2 regions of the Massilia aerilata genome follow, and region 1 is predicted to be linked to the other one. Evidence: predicted binding sites of a transcription regulator. Region 1 holds the regulator's gene; the other holds the start of a gene.
The links. Region 1 encodes sigma-54, which starts transcription at its own class of promoters, with help from an activator protein. Its sites were predicted from a motif close to TGGCANGNAANCTGCTTT; they were not measured.
Positions count from the first base shown of each region.

Region 2: ACFPO9_RS22845 (TldD/PmbA family protein) is a predicted target of sigma-54. The motif match lies at 8,912-8,929, and genes of this name have one in related genera.

Region 1 is NZ_JBHSMZ010000010.1:103,774-115,272, forward strand. Features, by position in the region: gene ACFPO9_RS15025 (KpsF/GutQ family sugar-phosphate isomerase) at 1-875, shown strand, start outside; gene ACFPO9_RS15030 (KdsC family phosphatase) at 878-1,408, shown strand; gene lptC (LPS export ABC transporter periplasmic protein LptC) at 1,422-2,030, shown strand; gene lptA (lipopolysaccharide transport periplasmic protein LptA) at 2,059-2,607, shown strand; gene lptA (lipopolysaccharide transport periplasmic protein LptA) at 2,608-3,171, shown strand; gene lptB (LPS export ABC transporter ATP-binding protein) at 3,171-3,953, shown strand; gene ACFPO9_RS15055 (RNA polymerase factor sigma-54) at 3,956-5,446, shown strand; gene hpf (ribosome hibernation-promoting factor, HPF/YfiA family) at 5,505-5,873, shown strand; gene ACFPO9_RS15065 (enoyl-CoA hydratase/isomerase family protein) at 5,979-7,064, shown strand; gene ACFPO9_RS15070 (APH(3') family aminoglycoside O-phosphotransferase) at 7,111-7,917, shown strand; gene ACFPO9_RS15075 (GntP family permease) at 8,019-9,419, shown strand; gene rapZ (RNase adapter RapZ) at 9,549-10,412, opposite strand; gene hprK (HPr(Ser) kinase/phosphatase) at 10,447-11,382, opposite strand; gene ACFPO9_RS15090 (PTS sugar transporter subunit IIA) at 11,392-11,499, opposite strand, start outside.
Region 2 is NZ_JBHSMZ010000021.1:51,973-63,471, reverse strand. Features, by position in the region: gene ACFPO9_RS22880 (BatA domain-containing protein) at 1-171, opposite strand, end outside; gene ACFPO9_RS22875 (DUF58 domain-containing protein) at 168-1,055, opposite strand; gene ACFPO9_RS22870 (AAA family ATPase) at 1,062-2,054, opposite strand; gene ACFPO9_RS22865 (DUF4159 domain-containing protein) at 2,058-2,675, opposite strand; gene ACFPO9_RS22860 (TldD/PmbA family protein) at 2,676-4,013, opposite strand; gene ACFPO9_RS22855 (TldD/PmbA family protein) at 4,040-5,677, opposite strand; gene ACFPO9_RS22850 (TldD/PmbA family protein) at 5,730-7,067, opposite strand; gene ACFPO9_RS22845 (TldD/PmbA family protein) at 7,086-8,723, opposite strand; gene ACFPO9_RS22840 (class I SAM-dependent methyltransferase) at 9,125-9,898, shown strand; gene ACFPO9_RS22835 (S1C family serine protease) at 9,985-11,499, shown strand, end outside.

The DNA of each region.
Region 1 (11,499 bases):
CTCGCGCTGTGGCGCTGATGATGGCCTGCAAGGGCCGCGTGGTCGTCTCCGGGATCGGTAAATCGGGTCACATCGGCCGCAAGATCGCCGCCACTTTGGCGTCCACCGGCACCCCGGCCCTGTTCCTGCACCCGGCCGAAGCCGCGCACGGGGACCTCGGCATGGTCACGCCACAGGACGTCCTGATCGCGATCTCGTATTCCGGCGAAAGCGCCGAGCTGGCGGTCGTGATCCCGGCCGTCAAGCGCATGGGCGTGCCCGTGATCGCCATGACCGGCAAGCCGGGCTCGCGCCTGGCGCAGGTGTCCGACGTCCACCTCGACGTCTCGGTCGATAAGGAAGCCTGCCCGCTGAACCTGGCGCCCACGGCCTCCACCACCGTCACCCTGGCATTGGGCGATGCGCTGGCCGTCGCGCTGCTGGAACTGCGCGGCTTCAAGTCCGAAGATTTTGCGCTTTCGCACCCGGGCGGCGCCCTGGGCCGCAAGCTGCTGACCCACGTGCGCGACGTGATGCGCAGCGGCGACGCCATCCCCAAGGTCCAGCCGGATGCGCCGCTGACCGACGCCCTGCTGGAAATCTCGCAGAAGGGCATGGGCATGACCGCCATCGTCGACGCTGCCGGCCGCCCGGTCGGCGTGTTCACCGACGGCGACCTGCGCCGCCTGTTCGAGAAAACCCAGGATTTCAGCAAGCTGACGATCCGGGACGTCATGCACGCGAACCCGCGCCGCATCCATCCGGAGCAGCTGGCGGTCGACGCCGTTGCCGTGATGGAGGAATTCCGCATCAACCAGATGCTGGTGACCGACGCCGACGACGTGCTGGTCGGCGCCCTGCACATCCACGACCTGACCCGCGCCAAGGTGATCTGACCATGACTCCTCTGGAACATACCCAGCGCGCGGCGCGCGTGAAGGTCATGATCTTCGACGTCGACGGCGTGCTGACCGACGGCAGCCTGACCTATGACGCCAACGGCGAGATCACCAAGACCTTCTATGTGCTGGACGGCCTCGGCATCCAGCTGCTGAACCGCACCGGCGTGCAGACCGCCATCATCAGCGCGAGGAATTCGCCGATCGTCGTGAAGCGCGCGGCCGACCTCGGGATCACCCACGTGTTCCAGGGCCAGCACGACAAGCGCCTGGCGTTTGCAGAGTTGCTCGCCAGGACCGGCGTGACGGCGGAGGCGTGCGGCTACATCGGCGACGACGTGATCGACCTGCCGCTGTTCACCCGCGTCGGCTTTGCCGTCACGGTGCCGAGCGGCCATCCGGAAGTGCAGTACCGCGCCCACTACGTGACGAAGAACCCGGGCGGCCGCGGCGCCGTGCGCGAAGTCTGCGACATGGTGATGCGCGCCCAGGGCACCTACGAACAGGCATTGGCGCCGTACTTTGGATAATCCCTCGCAAGCCATGGCGACCACCACCTACGTCAACAAGCGCACCCGGCACCGCTGGCGCCTGCTGGCGCTGATGATGACTGCGCTGTTCTTCGCCTTTGGCAGCTTCTGGCTGGTACAGGTGATGCGCGGCGAGGCGCAGGGGCCGAACGTCAACGTGGGCAACGACCCGGACTACATCATCGACAACTTCAGCTTCGTGCGGATGTCGGAGACCGGCCAGCCGCGCTACGTGATCTCGGGCGAGCGCCTGACCCACCGCCCGAACGACAACACCTCGGACATCGACAAGCCTGTGGTGCAGAGCATGAGCACGGACCACCCGAGCATGACCATGACGGCCGACAAGGCCCACGTCAACCAGGACCAGAACCAGATCGACCTGAGCGGCAACGTCGACATCTCCCGCCCCGGCAGCAAGACCTCGGATCCGCTGCGTATCCGCACCGAGGCCCTGACCGTGCTGCCGGACGAGGAAATCTCGAAAACCGACAAGCCGATCCAGATGACGCTGGGCCATGCCTCCGCGACCGGGGTCGGCATGGTGGCGAATAACGCCACCCAGCAGCTGACGCTGGGCGGGCGCGGCCGGATCGTCTACCCGCCGCGTGGCCAACGCTGACAGGAACAACCTGAAAGGACCGCATTCAATGAAAAAAATAATCGCCGTCGCCATGCTGTCGCTGGCCGCCTTGACCGCTTCGGCCGAGCGCGCCGATTCGCTCAAGCAGGCCCAGATCGACTTCGACAACGGCCACATCGACGAAGCCACCCAGACCCGCATCCTGACCGGTAACGTGGTGCTGACCCGCGGCACCCTGCTGATCAAGTCGGACAAGGCCGTGCTGAAGGAAACGCCGGAGGGCTACATGCTGCTGACGCTGACCGCCGCGCCGGGCAAGACCGCCAGCTTCCGCCAGAAGCGCGACGGCGGCCCCGACCTGTGGACCGAAGGCCAGGCCCAGCGCATCGAATACGACGAGCGCACCGAAGTGGTCAAGCTGTTCGCCAATGCCGTCGTCAAGCAGCTGGAAGGCAAGCGCATGACGAGCGAGGTGAACGGTCCCTTCATCTCCTACGACAACCGCACCGAGCAGGCCAACGTCTTCAACGACGCCAGCGGCGAGAGCAAGGCGGGCGGCGGCCGCAGCACCATCATCATCGCGCCGCGCCGCACCGCGCCGGCAGGGAAGCAGTAAATGAAGCGCGCACTCGCCGCTGCCCTTGCGCTGTTGCTGATGCCGCTCGCGCAGGCCGAGCGGGCGGATGCGCTCAAGCCCTTCAATGTCGAAGGCAACAAGGCGACGATCGACCAGGCCACCCAGACCGTGATCCTGACCGGCAACGTGATCGGCACCCGCGGCAGCATGCTGCTGAAGGCGGAGCGCGCCGAGATCAGGGAAACGCCGGAGGGTTACCGCTCCGTGGTCCTGTTCGGGGCGAACGGCAAGGCCGCGTCGTTCCGCCAGAAGCGCGACGGCGGCGCCGACGAGTGGGACGAAGGCTACGGCGAGCGCATGGAATACGACGAGCGCACCGACATCGTCAAGCTGATCTCGCATGCCACGATCAGGCAGCTCGACGGCCGTACCGTGACCAGGGAGATGAGCGGCCCGTTCATTTCCTACGACGCCCGCAAGGAAGTCCTGTTGAACATGAATGACGTGAGCGGCGCCGACAAGCCCGGCAAGGACCGCGTCAGCGTCACTTTTTACACGCGCCGCCCTACGCCGGCGGCGCCACCGGAAGCAGGAAAGCAATGATGGAAGTACACGCAGACGCCACCCCGACCGCCGTCGCAAGCGGCGGCAGCACCCTGGTCGCCAAGGGGCTGCAGAAAAGCTACGGCAAGCGCCTGGTGGTGCGCGACGTTTCGCTGCAGGTCGCCTGCGGCGAGGTGGTGGGACTGCTGGGCCCGAACGGCGCCGGCAAGACCACCTCGTTCTACATGATCGTGGGCCTGGTGCCGGCCGATGCCGGCGCCATCGTCATCAACGGCACCGACATCACGAGCCTGCCGATCCACCGCCGCGCCATGCTGGGCCTGTCCTACCTGCCGCAGGAAGCCTCGGTGTTCCGCAAGCTGACGGTGGAAGAGAACATCCGCGCGGTGCTGGAACTGCAGCGCGAGAACGGCAAGCCGCTGAGCAAGGCGCGCATCCAGGAACGCCTGGACGAGCTGCTGGCCGAATTGCAGATCGAGAAGCTGCGCGAGAACCCGGCGCTGTCGCTGTCGGGCGGCGAGCGGCGCCGCGTGGAGATCGCGCGCGCACTGGCCACCGACCCGCGCTTCGTGCTGCTGGACGAACCTTTCGCCGGCGTGGATCCAATTGCCGTGATCGAGATCCAACGTATCGTGCGTTTCCTGAAAGAGCGCGGCATCGGCGTGCTGATCACCGACCACAACGTGCGCGAGACGCTCGGCATCTGCGACCGTGCCTACATCATCAACCAGGGCGCGGTGCTGGCCTCGGGCCGGCCCGACGACATCATCGCGAATGAATCCGTCCGCCGTGTCTACCTGGGTGAACACTTCAGGATGTAGTCATGAAACAGACGCTGCAACTCAAGACCTCACAGCACCTTGCGCTGACGCCGCAACTCCAGCAGTCGATCCGCCTGCTGCAGCTGTCCACGCTCGAACTCCACCAGGAGATCGAACAAGTCCTGGGTGAGAATCCGCTGCTCGAACGCCTCGACGATCCGCTCGACCGCTCCGTGCGCCTGCTGGCGGACGGCGCCATCAACAACGGTTCCTCGACCAACACCACGCCCGATGCGCCCCCCGCGTCCGGCCAGGGCGAGGAGAACGGCGGCAGCGGCGGCAGCGAAGCCGAAGGCGGCGACAGCGGCGAAGCCGGCGGCGCCGAGCACGAGATGGAGTGGGGCGAGTCGGGCCATTCCGGCAGCGGCAGCGGCGGCGAGGAAGAGGACGGCCGCCCGCAGCTGGAAGCCAGCCCCATCTCGCTGCGCGAGCACCTGATGGAACAGGTGCGCCTGACCTGCCTCTCGCCGCGCGACTGCGCGCTGGTCGAGATCGTGGTCGACTCGCTCGACGACAACGGCTACCTGGACGAATCGCTGGACGACATCCACGCGCGCCTGCCGGCCGAACTCGAGATCGAATTCGAGGAACTGCGCACCGCGCTGTCGCTGGTGCAGAGCATGGACCCGCCGGGCGTGGGCGCGCGCAGCGCCGCCGAATGCCTGGCCCTGCAGATCCGGCGCATGCCCGGCGTGGCGATGGTGACGCGGCGCATGGCGCTGGTCATCGTCGAACGCTACCTGACCTGGTTTGCGCAGCGCGAATTCAACAAGCTGAAGAAGGCCCTCGACTGCGACGACGAAGACCTGCGCGAAGCCCAGGCCGTGATCCGCCAGTGCAATCCGCATCCGGGTGCGGCCTTCGCCTCCGACGTCTCCGACTTCGTGGTGCCGGACGTGATCGTGCGCCGCGCGAAGGACGGCTGGAGCGTGCAGCTGAATCCGGAAGTGATGCCGCGCCTGCGCGTGAACAGCATCTACGCCGCCTTGCTGAAACAGGGGAAATCGGAATCGCAGCTGAATGCACAGTTGCAGGAAGCCAAGTGGCTCATCAAGAACATGCGCCAGCGCTTCGACACGATCCTGCGCGTGGCGCAAGCTATCGTCGAGCGCCAGCGGAACTTTTTCTCGCACGGCGCAGTTGCCATGCGGCCCCTTGTTTTACGTGAGATAGCTGATACACTAGGTCTACACGAGAGCACAATTTCTCGCGTCACAACTCAGAAATATATGCTGACGCCGCACGGCATGTTTGAGTTGAAGTACTTTTTCGGAAGTCACGTCGCGACCGAGGCAGGCGGTGAAGCATCCTCGACGGCGATCCGGGCTCTCATCGTGCAACTCACAGGAGCAGAAGACCCCAAGAACCCTTTATCCGACAGCAAGATCGCGGAGATGCTAGGGGAACAGGGAATGGTTATCGCACGCCGCACGGTCGCGAAATACCGTGAGGCGCTGAAGATCCCGCCCGTCAGCCTCCGCAAATCCTTGTAATAAGCTGCAGGGCACCCAGATACTGGTTACCTGACAGCGCATCTTCAAAGGAGTGTGTATGAATCTCACTATCAGCGGACATCATCTCGATGTAACCCCAGCAATCCGTGAATACGTACAGAACAAGCTCGAACGCATCACCCGCCATTTCGATCAAGTGATCGACTCCCACGTCATCCTCTGCATAGACAATCTCACCGAGAAAGAAAAACGCCAGAAGGCCGAGATCAACTTGCGTGTTGCTGGGAAGATCGTTCACGTCGCCAGCGCCGCACATGACCTCTACGCGGCGATCGACATGCTGATGGACCGTCTCGACCGCCAGGTCCAGAAGTACAAGCAGATGCTGCAGGATCATAGTCACACAGCACTAAAACGCATGGCCAACGAAGACCTTGAGGGAGGAGAAGCTGCCGCTGCAGCGTGATCGTTCCGCTGGCGCAGCATAGGCAAGACGAAGGGCGCATCTGGCGCCCTTTTCGTTTTTTTGGCCGCGCTACAATACTGCTTTCCCTTTCATAAATAAAAGAACATGAGCGAACACGTGCAGACCCGGCTTGCCAACGGCACCGGCATCATCACCCTGGACCGCCCCAAGGCCCTGAACTCGCTGTCGCTGGAGATGGTGCGCGCACTGACGGAGACCCTGCTGGCCTGGCGCGAAGACGCGAACGTCGCCGCGGTCGTCATCACCAGCACCAGCGAGAAAGCCCTGTGCGCAGGCGGCGACATCCGCTTTTTCCACCAGGCCGGCCATGCGACGCCTGTTGGCGGCAGTGCCTTGCTGGAAGACTTCTTTACCGAAGAATACGCGCTGAACCACCTGATCCATTTTTATCCGAAGCCCTACATCTCGCTGATGGATGGCGTGGTGATGGGCGGCGGCATGGGCATCGCCCAGGGCGGCCCGGACAGCGGCCTGCGCATCGTGACCGAACGCACGAAGATGGCGATGCCCGAAGTGAACATCGGCCTGTTCCCGGACGTCGGCGGCAGCCACTTCCTGTCGCATGCGCCGGGCGCGCTCGGCATGTATCTGGGCCTGACGGGGCTGACCGTCGGCGCCGCCGATGCGCTCTACGTCGGCCTGGCGGATCTGTTCGTGCCGGCTGCCGAACTGGCGGCCTTGAACGGGCTGATCGCGTCCACGCCGGGCGCACAGCTGGCCGAGGCGATCCGCGCCTTTGCGGCGCCGTTTGCGCAGCAGGCCGGCGCGAGCGAACTGTCCGCCCAGCGCGCGCCGATCGACAGGCACTTCGGCGCGGCTTCGGTGGAAGCGGTGATGTCTTCGCTCGAAGGCGACGACGCGCCCTTCGCGCAGAAGGCCCTGGCCGCCATGCGCCAGCGTTCGCCGCTGATGATGTGCGTGACGCGCGAGATGCTGGTGCGCGGCGCTTCGATGGACGTGGCCGATTGCCTGCGCATGGAGCGCTCGCTGGTGCGCCGCAACTTCGAACATGGCGAAGTGCTGGAAGGCGTGCGCGCGCTGGTGATCGACAAGGACAATGCACCGGTGTGGAATCCGCCTTCGCTGGCCCAGGTCACCCCGGAGATGGTGGCGCGTTTCTTCGCGCCGGTATGGCCGGACTGGGCGCATCCGCTGCGGCACCTGGACTGAACACGCGGGCGTGCATTGGCAGTTTTCTTCCTGAGGAGCTTGGACGATGGGACGCCCGACCGATGTAAAGAAAAAGATGCCTGCATCCTGGCAGGAACGCCTGCATGGCAGCCGCTGGGAACTCCAGTCCGGCGGCGCTTCCGGGGCGCAGCTGTTCCGGCTCGAGCCACGTCTAGGTCCGTCCTTGTTCCTCAAGACGGAACGCATCTCGCCCCTGTCCGAACTGGCGGGCGAGGCGGCGCGACTGCGCTGGCTGGCCGCAGCCGGCATACCCTGCGTGCCGGTCATCGATTTTGCCGAAGAGAACGGCCGTGGCTGGCTATTGCTGCACGAGATGCCGGGCAGCGACCTCGAATGCGGTAGCGAAGTCGGCGCCATTCCCGCTTCCGAGGCGGTGCGCCTGATCGCGCAGGCGCTGCGCCAGCTGCATGCGCTCGATGTCGCCGGCTGTCCGTTCGACCACCGCGCCAACGCCCGCATCGCGCTCGCCCATGCACGCATGCAAGCCGGGCTGGTCGACGAGGAAGACTTCGACGAGGAGCACGCTGGGCTGTCACCGGAGACCTTGTTCGCACGCCTGGAAGCCATGCAGCCGCCCACGGAAGACCTGGTTGTGACGCACGGCGACGCTTGTCTTGCGAACCTGATGGTGGACCTGTTCGGCGACATCGCCGGCTGGATCGATTGCGGACGCCTGGGCGTGGCCGATCGCCACCAGGACCTGGCGCTGGCGATGCGCGACATCGCGGATACGCTGGGCAAGAAATGGGTGGCGCCTTTTCTGAAGCACTACGGCATGCAGGCCGATCCGGCGCGCGTGGAATTCTATCGCTTGCTCGACGAGTTCTTCTAAACGACAGATACTGCGTTGCAACATCATCACTGTTTTTGTGCGATGATTTCATCGGGCAATGAATTATTGCCGTATAAAGCACAACAACAGAGGAGTCCGTTTTGTCGTTTCTGATCGTCCTGGCCGCGCTGGCCTTCCTGATGGTGGCCGCCTACCGCGGCTACAGCGTCATCCTGTTCGCACCGATCGCCGCCCTCGGCGCGGTCCTGTTCACCGATCCGTCCGCCGTGGCGCCGGTCTTTTTCGGGATCTTCATGGAAAAGATGGTCGGCTTCGTGAAACTCTATTTCCCCGTCTTCATGCTCGGCGCCGTGTTCGGCAAGGTGATCGAGATGTCCGGCTTCTCGAAATCCATCGTGCAGGCCGCCATCCGCTACATCGGCCGCTCGCGCGCGAACGCCGTGATCGTCGCCGTATGCGCGCTGCTGACCTATGGCGGCGTGTCCCTGTTCGTGGTGGTGTTCGCGGTGTATCCCTTCGCGGCTGAGCTCTATCGCCAGAGCAATATCCCGAAGCGGCTGATGCCGGGCGCGATCGCGCTGGGCGCCTTCTCGTTCACGATGGACTCGCTGCCGGGCACCCCGCAGATCCAGAACATCATTCCCACCACCTTCTTCAAAACCACGGGCTGGGCCGCCCCCGTGCTCGGCACCATCGGCTCGCTGTTCATCATCGTGGTCGGCCTGTCCTATCTGGAATGGCGCCGCCGCGCGGCGATGGCCAAGGGTGAAGGCTACGGTACCCACGCCGAGGCGATCGAGGCCGCCGAGACGCAAGCGCTGCCGAATCCGGTCGTCGCCGTGCTGCCGCTGGTGCTGGTCGGCGTCGCCAACTTCGCGTTCACCAAGATGATCCCGGTCTGGTACGGCGCCGATGCCTACACCGTGCCGGCCAACGTGCTGCCGGGTGTGCATACCCCGGTGACCGCCACCGTGAAAACCGTGCTGGCGATCTGGTCGGTCGAAGCCGCGCTGTTGCTTGGTATTTTGCTGGTGCTGGCGACGGCCTTCCGCCGCGTCAGCCAGCGCTTTGCCGCAGGCTCGAAGGAAGCCGTCGGCGGCGCCCTGCTGGCGGCGATGAACACGGCGTCCGAGTACGGCTTCGGCGGGGTCGTTGCGGCGCTGCCCGGTTTCATCGTCGTCAGCAATGCGCTGAAGGGCATTCCGAACCCGCTGGTGAATGCGGCGGTATCGGTGAGCTCGCTGGCAGGCATTACGGGCTCGGCTTCGGGCGGCATGAGCATCGCGCTGGCGGCCATGTCCGACCTGTTCGTCCAGGGCGCGCAGGCGGCGCAGATTCCTCTCGAGGTGCTGCACCGCGTGGTGGCGATGGCCAGCGGCGGCATGGATACCTTGCCGCACAATGGCGCCGTGATCACCTTGCTGGCGGTGACCGGGCTGACGCACCGCGAGTCTTATCGTGAGATCTTTGCGATCACGATCATCAAGACTTTGGCGGTGTTCTTTGTGATTGGGGTGTTTTATGCGACTGGGCTGGTCTAAGTCGGCTCGCCAATCGCGTAGTTAGCACGTCGTTCCCGCGCAAGCGGGAACCCAAGTTCGGTGCTTACTGCGAACGTTTGCCTCTGCGCCCCGTAAACTTGGGTCCCCGCCTTCGCGGAGACGACGATGTCAATGCTGCTCGCGATGCCGCACAACCACCCGTTCGGTATCGCCGAAATACGCCCCCAGCCGCTCCGCCATGTACACCGAGCGGTGCTGGCCGCCGGTGCAGCCGACCGCCACCGTCAGGTAGCTGCGGTTGTCGGTCTTGAAGGAGGGCAGCCACTTGGCGACGAAGGCGCGGATGTCGGCCAGCATCTCGGTGGCCTGGGGCTGGGCGTCGAGGAAGGCGATGACGGGTGCGTCCTTGCCGGTGAGCGGGCGCAGCGTCAGGTCGTAATAGGGGTTCGGCACGGCGCGCACGTCGAACACGAAGTCGGCGTCCAGTGGCACGCCGCGCTTGAAGGCGAAGGATTCGAAGTACAGGGTCAGCTTGGCGTATTCGACTTCGGCCAGTTCCTTGACCCAGGCGCGCAATTTGTTGGACGACATTTCCGAAGTGTCGATCACGTGGCCCAGCTTCTCGATCGAGCCCAGGCGCTCGCGCTCCTCCGAAATGCATTCGATCAGCGTACGGCGCGAAGCCGGGTTTTCGCCCGGACGCAGCTCGTGCGACAGCGGGTGGCTGCGGCGGGTTTCCGAAAAGCGGGCCACCAGCGAGTGGGTGCTGGCGGTCAGGTACATCACCTTGACGTCGTGGCCATGCTCACGCAGCGTACGGACCGTGGACGGCAGTTCCGCCAGCGATTCGGCGCTGCGGGCGTCGACCGCGACGGCCACGCACTTGCTGTCGGCGCCATTGATTGTCTCGACCAGCGAAGGCAGCAGGGCGGGAGGGAGGTTGTCGACGCAGTAGTAGCCTGCGTCTTCGAGGACATTGAGGGCAACCGATTTGCCGGAGCCCGAGATACCGGTGATGAGGACGATGCGCATACGGTGATGATACCGCATCGGCAAGTGCCTTGCCTCAGTCGCCGCTCATGGCCTGGCGCTGGCGTTCCATGAATTCCTGCAGCGTATCGATACCGCGCAGCTGCAGGATGGTATTGCGCACCGCGGCTTCCAGCAGCACCGCGATGTTGCGACCGGCCGCGACAGGAATCACGACCTTGCGGATCGGCAGGCCGAGCACGTCTTCGGTCGGGAAGTGGAAGGGTAATCTTTCGACTTCCTCGTCCAGCGCGCCGCGCTTGACCAGGTGGACGATCAGCTTCAGCCGCATCTTGCGGCGCACCGCGGTCTCGCCGAAGATCGCCTTGATGTCCAGCAGGCCGAGGCCGCGCACTTCGAGCAGGTTCTGCAGCAGCGGCGGGCAGCGGCCCTCGATCATGTTCGGCGCGATGCGCGAGAATTCGACCGCGTCGTCGGCCACCAGGCCGTGCGAACGCGAGATCAGTTCCAGGCCCAGCTCGCTCTTGCCGAGACCGGAATCGCCGGTGATCAGGACGCCCACGCCCAGCACGTCCATGAACACGCCGTGCATGATGACGCGTTGCGCCAGTTTCTTCGATAAATAGACCCGCAGGAAGTCGATGACCTGGGCCGCCGGCAGCGGGGTCGAGAACAGCGGGATGTTCTGCTCGTCGCAGATGGCGAGGATGTCCGGCGGGGTGTCCAGGCCCTGGGCGATGATCAGGGCCGGCGGGCCGCCCGCGATCATTTCGCCGATCATGTGGCTGCGCGAGCCGGTCTTGAGACGCTGGTAGTAATTCAGTTCCTGGTGCCCGAACACCTGGATGCGGCCCGGGTGGATCAGGTTCAGGTGGCCGACCTGGTCGGCGGCGGAGACGGCGTCGCCCGAGATCAGGCGCTCGCCGCCGGGGAAACCTGCAAACCAGCCGAGTTGCAGGCTGTCGCGATTGTCGTCGTACAGCCTCTGGATGGTCAGCGGGGTCTGGAGCATGGCTTGATTTTACCCCAGTGCCTGCAGGCTCGGTTGCCAGTTGATGATGCGCTCGTGCACCGAGCGCGGGTCCGGATCGGTGGCCAGCGCAATGCGCACGGCTTCGTCCGAAAACAG
Region 2 (11,499 bases), on a different contig from region 1:
CAGGAGCAGGAACAGATCGCTCCAACGCCACACGCGCAATTGCACGGGTTCGGACCGCGGCAGGAAGCGCGCCGTCGCCAGCGGCATGGCCCTGGTCTGTTCGCGCTTCTGCCGGTGCCACAGGATGGGCAGCATCAGCACGGGCAATGCCCACCACCACAAACTGTTCATGAGCGCCCTCCCTGCGTGCGCAACCATGCGCGCAAGGTCTCGGCGGGCGGGCGCTCGACCGGCGCCGCCACCCAGGGAATGTCATGCGCACGGCACTGCCGGGCCGCCAACGTGAAATGCTCGTCGCGCTGGCGCGTATATTCGGCGCGGGCTTCGCTGCCGAAGCGGAACAGCTTGCGGTCTCCTTCCGGGTCGCGCCAGGCGGTCGATCCATCGAAATCGGCCGCGATTTCGGCTTCGGTCTGCAGGCACAGGGCGCGCACGTCGTGGCGCATGCCGCGCAGGCGCATCATCGCTTCCGACAGCGGCGAGGGCCAATCGAGAAAATCGCTGGCCACGCAGACCACGCTGGGCGCGCGCGCAAAATGCAGGCTGGCGCGCAGCACCTCGGCGGCGGGCAGCGTGCCGGCGGCGTCGACGCGGTCCATCTGGGCCAGCACGCGCTGCAGCTGGCGCGGCCCGCGCGCGGCCGGCGTGAAATGGGCGCGCTCGCCCTGGCAGACGAGCAGCCCGAAGGCGTCGCCCTGGCGCTGCGCGATCGCGCCCACGCAGCCCAGCAGCAGGCGCGCCATGCCCAGCTTGTCCAGGCCCTCGACGCTGCGGCTCGGCTCCAGCATCGACGCGGTCGCGTCCAGCACCAGCCACACGGCCACGTGGCTGTCGCGCTCGGCCTCGCGCACATAGTAGCGGTCGGCGCGCGCCATCAGCTTCCAGTCGACGCGGCGCCACTCGTCCCCGGGCGCGTAGGCCCGGTATTCGGAGAACTCGACGCCGGCGCCGCGCTCGCGGCCGGCGTGGATGCCATGGCCCAGCCCCGCCAGCACGTGGCGGATGGCGAGGTCGAGTTTTCCCGTGTGCGCGGCCAGCGCCGCACTTGCCAGCATGGACACTTAGTCGATCCGGACTTCGCTGCGCAGCGCGGCGAGGATGTCAGCGATGGCGATGCCGTCCGCCTCCGCCTCGAAATTGCGCAGCACGCGGTGCGCCAGCACCGGCAGCAGCATCGCGGCGATGTCCTCGCGCGTGACCGCCAGGCGGCCCTGCATCAGCGCGCGCGCCTTGGCGGCCAGCACCAGCGCCTGGCCGGCGCGCGGACCGGCGCCCCAGCCGATGTGCTTGCGGATCGCCTCGACCGGGGACTCGGCCGGACGGGTGGCGCGCACCACGCGCGTGGCATAGCGCAGCATGGCGTCGCCGATCTCGATGTCGCGCACCAGTTGCTGCAAACGCAGCAGGGTCTCGAGCGTCATCGCCGGCTCGGCATCGCGCAGGCCGGCATGGGTGGTGGCGCCGACCATCGCGATCTCTTCCTCTTCGCTCGGGTAGCCGACATCGATGCGCAGCAGGAAGCGGTCGAGCTGGGCCTCGGGCAGCGGATAGGTGCCGGCCTGCTCGATCGGGTTCTGGGTCGCCAGCACGAAGAAGGGCTTCGGCAGTTTATGCGTCTGGCCGGCGAAGGTGACCGAGCGTTCCTGCATCGCCTCCAGCAGCGCCGACTGGGTCTTCGGCGGCGCACGGTTGATCTCGTCGGCCAGCAGCACCTGGGTGAACACGGGGCCCTGCTGGAAGCGGAACACGCGCTGGCGCGTGGCCTGGTCTTCTTCGAGGATCTCGGTGCCGACGATATCCGAGGGCATCAGGTCGGGCGTGAACTGCACGCGCCGGAATTGCATGTCGGTGGCCTGGGCCAGCGATTTCACCAGCAGCGTCTTGCCCAGTCCGGGCACGCCCTCGACCAGCGCATGGCCGCCGGCCAGCAGGCAGGTCACCAGCAGGTCGATCACCTCCTTCTGGCCGATGATGACCTGGCCCATGCTGTTCTTCAGCCGCCCGACCTTCGCTACCAGGTCGCCGATCTCGTTCTCAGTCCATGCCTCTGCCACTTGCTATGCTCCCAACGCATATTGAATGATATTGACCGCAAAGCGGGTGTTGTCGACCGCCAGCCAGCGCTTGTTGCGGAAGTCGTAGTCCCACTCGCAGCCGTAGTCCTTGTTCGAATACAGCACGCCGATGCGGCCCTTGACCTCGATGGCGCGCAGGTATTCGTGCACCAGGTCGTCGCCCCAGCCGTTCAGCTCCACCGCGGTATTCGGCGGGCCGTCGAACTTGAAGAAGCTCGAATACAGGCGGTGCGTGTTCGGAATTTTCACCAGGGACTTCGGTCCGAACATCTTCGCCAGCTCGGCCTCGAGAGATTTGGCAAACAGGCCGTCGATGTCGTGGTTGCAATCGTCCACGAAGACGAAGCCGCCGCCCTTCACGTAGCGCTCGAAGTTCCTGCGCTCGGCGGGCGTGAACTGCACCAGCTTGTGCCCGGCCAGGTAGCAGAACGGCGCCTGCAGCATCTTCGGGTCCGACAAGGCGATCACGCGCTCGGCCGGGTCCACGCGCAGGGTCGTGTACTCGACCAGCGAGTTGAGCACGTTGCTGGGCATGCGGATGTCCACATCCCAGTCGCCCGACTCGTACATCAGGCGCGTGAAGTAGAAGTCGTAGACCACTTAGACGGCGTCGGAGAGACTCGTGAAATTGAAGTCGCGGATCCGCATCGGCGGAATCACCATCTGGTAGGCCACTTCGTCCGGCCCGATGATGACCGGCTTGCCCAACTCGTCGACGTTGTTGAGCATGGTGATCGGGCTCTCGTTGAAGCGGAAGTTCTTGATCGGGTACTTGATCTTGCCGTTCTCGACGTAGAAGGTGCCGTCGCGCGTCAGGCCGGTCAGCAGCACCGACTGCGGATCGACCATGCGGATGTACCAGGTGCGGGTCACGACCACGCCCTTCTTGGTCCCGGCGATCAGCTCTTCCAGCGATTTGGTGCCGCCGGCCATGATCATGTTGCCGGCGCGGGCGTTCGGGGTGACGCCGTTCTTCTGGGCCCAGAAGCGCGAGTACTCGAGATTGGCGACCTTGCCGTCCTTGATCAGGTCGCGGCGCTGGCGCGCCAGCATCGAGCCGCTGTCCCAGGGGCTGACCGGCACGTCCTTGTCCCAGGGGTCGGACCAGACGTTGACCTGTTCGTCGAACAGCTTTTCGCCCAAACGGTTGCCGCCGCCCTTCCTGGCCAGGAAGCTGCGGCCCTCGTCGGCCTGGCGCGCGCCGAAGGCGCCGAACATGCGGCCCAGCAGCTCGGAGGTCGCGGCCGGCTCCAGGATCACGGTGTAGCGGCCCGGTTCCAGCGCCTTCGCATCGACCGAGCGCAGGGCCTTCTCCATCGCCACCTCGGCCGCTTCGCGCGCGTCGAAACGCCTGGCGTCGCTGGCCGAGCGGGTCACCCAGCCCGAGCCGCGGCCATCTTCGGTGCGCGCGGTGCAGGTGAAATCGAGGCCGGTGAATTCGCGGTGGCCGAACAGGCCTTTCGAATTCGCGATGGTCTCGAAACCGGTGCTGTCGGTGAAGAAGCCGGCGGTCACCAGCTTGTTCTTGCGCCCGGCCAGGATCGCGTGCGAGGCCACTTCGGCGCGGAAGTCCGGGTCGATCGCGGCGGTGGAGGCGAAGTATTCGCCGGTCCCCTTGAATTCCTGCTTGCCGGGCAGCGTCACATACTCGGGGTTTTCGGGCGCCAGGCGGGCGGTGTCCTCGGCGCGGCGCACCGCCTGCTCGAGCGACTTGTCGTCGAATTCGTTGACCGACGCCGTGCCCTGGCGCTTGCCGAAGGCGACGGTGACGACCAGGCGCCGGTCTTCGTTCAGGCCCGCGGTCGATACGCTGTTGCGCGCAAAGCGGATATTGCCGTTGCGGCTGCCGTTGATCGCCACGCTGCACTCGTCCGCCTTCGAGAAGGACAGCACGCGATCGCAAATCCGTTTCGCTTCTTCCTGGTTCAGCTGTTTCATGCTTGTCTCTCTCTCTTGTCCTGAACTTAGCCGATCTTGCGGCCGGTGTTGATCACTTTGACGCCGTTGAAGCGGGTGGTCGAGGCGCCGTGCGAGACCGCGCTGACCTGGCTGGGCTGCCCTTTGCCGTCGAAGAAGGAGCCGCTCATGCGCCAGTCGCGCTCGTCGCAGATGGCGCTGCAGGCATTCCAGAATTCCTGGGTGTTCGACTGGTAGGCCACGTCTTCGAGCATGGGGCCGATCTTGCCGTCCTTGATCTCGAAGTAGAGCTGGCCGCCGAACTGGAAGTTGTAGCGCTGCTGGTCGATGGAATAGGAACCGCGGCCCAGGATGTAGATGCCCTTCTTGACGTCCTTCACCATCTCGTCCGGCGTCAGGCGCGCAGTACCGGCCGCCAGCGAAACATTGGGCATGCGCTGGAACTGCACGTTGCTCCAGCTGTCGGCGTAGGAGCAGCCGTGCGACTCCTTCTCGCCGATGATGTGGGCCTGGTCGCGCGTGGCCTGGTAGTTGACCAGGATGCCGTCCTTGATGATGTCCCAGCGCTTCGGCTTGACGCCCTCGTCGTCGTAGCCGACCGCGCCCAGCGAACCGGGCGTGCTCTTGTCGGCGAAGAAGTTGACCTTATCGGCGCCGAACTGGAATTTCCTGGTCTCCCATTTATCCAGCGTGCAGAAGCTGGTGCCGGCGTAGTTGGCCTCGTAGCCCAGCACGCGGTCCAGTTCCGTCGGGTGGCCGACCGATTCGTGGATGGTGAGGAACAGGTTTTCCGGCGCGATCACCAGATCGTACTTGCCCGGCTCGACGCTCTTCGCGCTCAGCTTTTCGCGCGCCTGGCGGCCGGCGTTGCGCGCCTCTTCGACGATGTCGTAGCCGTCCTTGTACAGGGTGGTGACGCCGCCCGCGGCCCGGATCTTGTGCTCCGGGCGCGCATCGAAGTACTCGTAGCCCATGCCGACCGGCGGCGCCAGCCCGGCGCGCGAGCGGAATTTGCCGCTGGCCTTGTCGACCGCGGTGGCGGTGAGCGGCGCCCACAGGCGGTGGATGTCCTGGTCGATGTACGAGCCGTCGGTGGAGGCGAAGTACTTCTGCTGGTTCACCTGGAACAGGTTGGCCGTCATGAAGCTGGCGCCGGCGTCCAGGCCCGCCTTGTTCGCGGCGATCAGCATCTCGGCCTTTTCCTTGACCGGCACGGTGCGCCAGTCCTTCCTGATGGGCGTGGCCCAGGCCACCTCGCCGACGCCCTTGGTCGGGGCCAGGCGCACCGGCTCGGTCTGCAGCCTGGCGTTGGCGCGCGCGATCGCCACCGCCTGGCGCGCGGCGCCGGCGACGGCGTCCGGGTTCATCGCATTGGTGGCGGCGAAGCCGTAGGCGCCGTCGGCGATCACGCGCACGCCGACGCCGCTGGACTCGGTGTTCGTCACGCTCTGCACCGTCAGGTCGCGGGTGTTGATGAACTGGTTCAGGTAGCGCCCGATGCGCACGTCGCAATAGCTGGCGCCTGCTTTCGTGGCCGCGTTGAGGGCGGCGTCGGCCAGCGCCTTCTTGAAGCTGAGCGGCATGCTGGACTGCAGCTCTTCGGCGGCGATGGCGTTGCCGAAGACGGGGACCAGCATGGCGCCGGCGGTGCCGGCGGCGAGGTGTAGGAAGGTACGGCGTTCCAATTAGATCTCCAAGAAACCGTCGTTCCCGCGCAGGCGGGGACGACGATAACAATTACACCGCGTCGGAAAGCGAGGTGAAGTTGAAGTCCCGCACCTTCATCGGCGGAATCGACATCTGGAACGGCACCTCGTCCCCGCCGATGATCACCGGCTTGCCGATTTCCTCGATGTTGTTCAGCATGGTCACCGGGCTCTCGTTGAAGCGGAAGTTCTTGATCGGGTACTTGATCTTGCCGTTCTCGATGTAGAAGGTGCCGTCGCGGGTCAGGCCGGTCAGCAGCACCGATTGCGGGTCGACCATGCGGATGTACCAGGTGCGGGTGACCAGGATGCCCTTCTTGGTGCTGGCGATCAGGTCGGCGGTGGTTTTATCCGTGCCGGCCATGATGATGTTGCCCGGGGTCGCGGTCGGCTTCACGCCCTTCTTCTTGGCCCAGTACTGCGAGTACTGCAAGGCGTTGACCTTGCCGTCCTTGATGATGTCCATGCGTTCGCGCGCGATCAGGTTCTGGGTGTCCCAGGGCAGCACCGGCACGTCCGGGTTCCAGGGGTCGGCCCAGATGTTGACCTGGCTGTCGAACAGCTTGTCGCCCAGGCGCGAGGCGCCGCCCTTCTTCGACAGGAAGCTGCGGCCTTCGTCGGTCTGGCGTGCGTCGAAGCCGAACAGCATGAAGCCGAGCAGCTCGGAGGTCGCGGCCGGCTCCAGGATCACGGTGTAGCGGCCCGGCTCCAGGGCTTTCGCGTCGACCGAGCGCAGCGCCTTCTCGATCGCCACGTCGGCTGCTTCGCGCGGGTCGAAGCGGGCGGCGTCGGTGGCCGAGCGCTTGACCCAGCCGGAGCCGCGGCCGTCTTCGGTGCGCACGGTGCAGGTGAAATCGAGGCCGGTTTCGTTCTGGTGGCCGTACACGCCGTTCGAATTGGCGACGCTGGTGAAGGAGGTGCTGTCGCTGAAGAAGCCGGCGGCCACCAGCTTGTTCTTGCGGCAGGCTTCGATCGCGTAGGCCGCGGACTGGGCGCGGAATTCCGGATCGATGGCGGCGGTCTTCTTGCTGAAGGTTTCGGACGCGCGGTAGTTCTGCTTGCCGACGGCCGGCATGAACTCCGGATTTTCCGGCGCCAGCTTCGCCAGGTCCTCGGCGCGGCGCAGGACTTTTTCCAGCGACTTGTCGTCGTACTCGTTGATGGTGGCGGTGCCCTGGCGCTTGCCGAAGGCGACCTGCACGGCGATGTTGGTGTCTTCCGCCAGGCCGGCGGTGGAGACGGCATTGCGCGCGAAGCGGATATTGCCCTGGCGGCTGCCGCCGACGGTCACGCTGCATTCGTCGGCCTTGGACAGCGACAGCACGCGGTCGCAGATATGCTTGGTTTGTTCCTGGGTCAGGATGGTCATGGTCGTTGTGCTCCTGCCTTAGCCGATCTTGCGGGCGGTGTTGATGACATTGATGCCGTTGAAGCGGCTGGTAGCCGATCCGTGCGAGACGATGGAAATCTGCGGAGGCTGGCCCTTGCCGTCGAAGAAGGAGCCGCCCATGCGCCAGTCGCGCTCATCGCAGATGGCCGTGCAGGCGTTCCAGAATTCCTGGGTGTTGGCCTGGTAGGCGACGTCTTCCAGCATCTGGCCGATCTTGCCGTTGTTGATCTCGTAGAACAGCTGGCCGCCGAACTGGAAGTTGTAGCGCTGCTGGTCGATCGAGAACGAACCGTCGCCGACGATGTAGATGCCCTTCTTGATGTCCTTGACCATCTCGTCCGGCGTCAAGCGCTTCTTGCCCGCCTGGAGCGACACGTTCGGCATGCGCTGGAACTGCACGTTGCTCCAGCTGTCCGCGTACGAGCAGCCGTCCGATTCGGTCTTGCCGATGATGTGGGCCTGGTCGCGCGTGGCCTGGTAGCTGACCAGGGTGCCGTCCTTGATGATGTCCCAGCGCTTGCACTGGACGCCTTCGTCGTCGTAGCCCACGTTGCCGAGCGAGCCCGGGGTGGTCTTGTCGGCCACGATGTTCACCAGCGGCGAGCCGTAGTTGAATTTCTTCGACTCCCACTTGTCCAGTGTGGCGAAGCTGGTGCCGGCGTAGTTGGCCTCGTAGCCCAGCACGCGGTCCAGTTCCGTCGGGTGGCCCACCGATTCGTGGATGGTCAGGAACAGGTGTTCGGGCGAGAGCATCAGGTCGTACTTGCCCGGCGTGACAGACTTGGCGGTCAGCTTGCGCTTGGCGTCGCGGCCGGCGGCGCGCGCGTCCTCGATGATGTCATAGGACTTCGTGTACAGGGTGGCGACGCCGCCGGCGGCCTTGATCTTGTCTTCCTTGCGCGCGGCCAGGTATTCGTAGCCCATGCCGACCGGCGCCGACAGGCCCTGGCGCGAACGGAATTTGCCGCTGGCCTTGTCGACCGCGGTGGCGGTCAGCGGCGCCCACAGGCGCTGGATGTCCTGGTCGATGTAGGAGCCGTCGGTGGAGGCGAAGTACTTCTGCTGGTTCACCTGGAACAGCATCGACTGCATGAAGTTGGCGCCGCCTTCCATGCCGGCCTTGTTGGCGGCGATCAGCAGCTCGGCCTTCTCCTTGATCGGCACCGTGCGCCAGTCCTTCACCACCGGGGTCGACCACGCCACCTCGCCCACGCCCTTCACTGGTGCGAGCTGCACCGGTTCGGACTGCAGCTTGGCGTTGGCCTTGGCGATCGCCACCGCCTGGCGCGCCGCGCCGGCCACGCCGTCCGGGCTCATGTCGTTGGTGGCGGCAAAGCCGTAGGCGCCGTTGCAGACCACGCGCACGCCGATGCCGGCCGACTCGGTGTTGACCACGTTCTCGACGTTCAGGTCGCGGGTGATCACGTACTGATTGAGGTAGCGGCCGATGCGCACGTCGCAGTAGCTGGCGCCGGCCTTGGTGGCGGCGCTCAGCGCGGTATCGGCCAGCATCTTCTTGGCCGCGAGCGGCATCGGGTTGAGCAGCTCTTCGGCGGCGATCGCGCGGCCGAAGACGGGAACCAGCATCGAGCCGAAAGCCAGGCCGCTGATGTTGAGGAAGGTACGGCGTTCCATGACGTCTCCTGAAGTGGACAGTGGCCCGGCGGACGGACCGCTCTTGTTTGAACAAAACGCCCCATGGCTGCGTTGCATTCGTCTCGCCGTACCAAGGTACTGTCTTCGACGATGCGCCTGGCCCTGGGCGCTTTGTTCCGCGCTTTTATGTAGAGCTGCTAAACATATCAGCAAGTAAAGTTTTTGAATAGGCAATCTTTATGCCAAGCGCTTGCGCCCCCGTTTGCGGCGCACGCGGCTGCCCAGTGTCCGGCTGAAGCGTGTCCGCGCCGTGTCCGGGCACTGTCCGCTCGGACGCGCCCGATACATACACATCTTTACTTGACGACAACTGAGGCGTGGCCGATCATCGCCGGGCGGCACGGCATGGCGCCGATGCCATCGACCCCGGAGACGACACAATGAAACGATTCATCCTGGCCGCCGCCCTGCTGGCGAGCAGCCTGGCCGGCACCGCGCAGGCCGCCGACGACGCCCAGCTGCGTGCAGCCATCGGCGGCAGCCATCGCACTGCCGCCAACGTCGCGCGCGACCAGTACCGCCACCCCTACGAAACCCTCAGCTTCTTCGGCATCAAGCCGACCATGACGGTGGTCGAAGTGCTGCCGGAAGGCGGCTGGTACACCGAGATCCTGGCGCCCTACCTGCGCCAGGACGGCAAGCTGATCGCCGGCGGCATGATCTCCAAAACGCTGCTGGAGTCCAAGCCGGCGGTCTATGACAAGGTCGTGCGGGCCGGCTTCAATCCGCCAAAGGGCATCTACAACTTCGCCCCGCCAAACAGCGTCGACATGGTGCTCACCTTCCGCAACGTGCACAACTTTGTCGACTTGGGCGATGACAAGGTCAAGGACATGTTCAAGGCCATCTACGCCAGCCTGAAGCCGGGCGGCGTGCTGGGCGTGACCGACCACCGCCTGCCGGAATCCATGCCGCAGGATGCCGAGGCCAAGAGCGGCTACGTCCACGAGTCCTACGTGATCAAGATGGCGGAAAGCGCTGGCTTCAAGCTGGCCGCGAAATCCGAGATCAACGCCAACCCGAAGGACAAGGCCGACCACAAGGGCGGCGTGTGGGCGCTGCCGCCGACCCTGACCAACGGCGCGGTTGACCGCGACAAGTACCAGGCGATCGGCGAAAGCGACCGCATGACGCTGAAGTTCGTGAAGCCGTAAATACGTGCGCCGCTCACTGCGGCAAATGTGAAGCCGCAGTGAGTATTTGTGAATTTTTGCGCGGCCCGGCAGTGTATAGTCGGCGCATGACATTGCTCCGTATCGCCGCCGCGGCCCTGCTTGCCGCCTCCGCCCTCGCCGCCCAGGCCCAGGACCTCGACGCCAAGGCGCCGCCCACCAAGCCCGCGAACAGCTCCAGCATCGAAAAATCGGTCGTCAAGATCTTCACGACCATGCGCCGTCCCGACCCCTACCGGCCCTGGACCAAGGCGACGCCGCAGGAAGCCACCGGCTCCGGCGTGGTCATCGAGGGCAAGCGCATCCTCACCAATGCCCACGTGGTCGGCTATGCCAGCCAGGTGCAGGTGCAGGCCAGCGAGGAAGGCGACAAGGTCGGCGCCACCGTGGTCGCGATCGCGCGCGGGATCGACCTCGCCGTCCTCAAGCTCGACGACGAATCCTTCTTCGACGAACACCCCGCATTGAAGCGCGCCAGCGTGCTGCCCGACGTGCGCGACGCCGTGCTGGCCTACGGCTACCCGATGGGCGGCAACTCGCTGTCGATCACCAAGGGCATCGTCTCGCGCGTCGAATTCGTCCCCTACTTCTACGGCGCCTCGGGCCTGCGCGTGCAGATCGACGCCCCGATCAACCCGGGCAACAGCGGCGGCCCGATCGTGGCCGGCGAGCGCATGGTCGGCCTGGCTTTCTCCATCGTCGCCAGCGCCAACAACATCGGCTACGTGATCCCGAACGAAGAGGTCGAGCTGTTCCTGCGCGACGTGGCCGACGGCCGCTACGACGGCAAGCCGCAGCTGCGCGACGACACCCAGACGCTGGAGAACCCGGTGCTGCGCCAGTACCTGAAGATCGACAAGTCGGTGCGCGGCGTGGTGGTGCACCGGCCCACCGGCAGCGACCCCGCCTATCCGCTCAGGGAATGGGACCTGATCACCAGGATCGGCGACTTTCCCGTAGACGACCAGGGCATGGTCAAGCTGGGGCCGAACCTGCGCGTGCGCTTCCAGTACCGCGTGCAGCAGGTGGCGAAGGACGGCAAGGTGCCGCTGACCATCATCCGCGACGGCAAGACGCTGCAGGTGCAAGTACCCGTCGCCGGCAAGCGCCCGCTGCTGATTCCGGACCTGGACGGCGGCTATCCCTCGTACTTCATCTACGGCCCGATCGTGTTCTCGCGCGCCACCGAAGAGTACCTGTCCTTCATCAGCGCGAACGCCTCGACCCTGAACGCCTACGGCTTCAACGGCAGCCCGCTGGTGACGCGCCGCGGCGAAGCGCCCAGCAGCCGCCACGAGGAACTGGTGGTGGTCAGCTCGCCCTTCTTCCCGCACAAGCTGGTGGCCGGCTACAGCAACCGCTTCGGCTCGGTGGTGGAATCGGTCAACGGCGTGCCGGTGCGCAGCCTGCGCCACCTGGTGGCCCTGCTGCGCGACCTGAAGGACGAGCTGGTGGTGCTGCGCTTCGACCAGCGCGAGGGCGAGACCATGGTCCTGCCGCGCAAGACGCTGGTCGAAGCCACCGAAGACATCCTGTCCGACAACGGCATCCGCTCGCAGGGCTCGCCGGACATGATGGCGGTC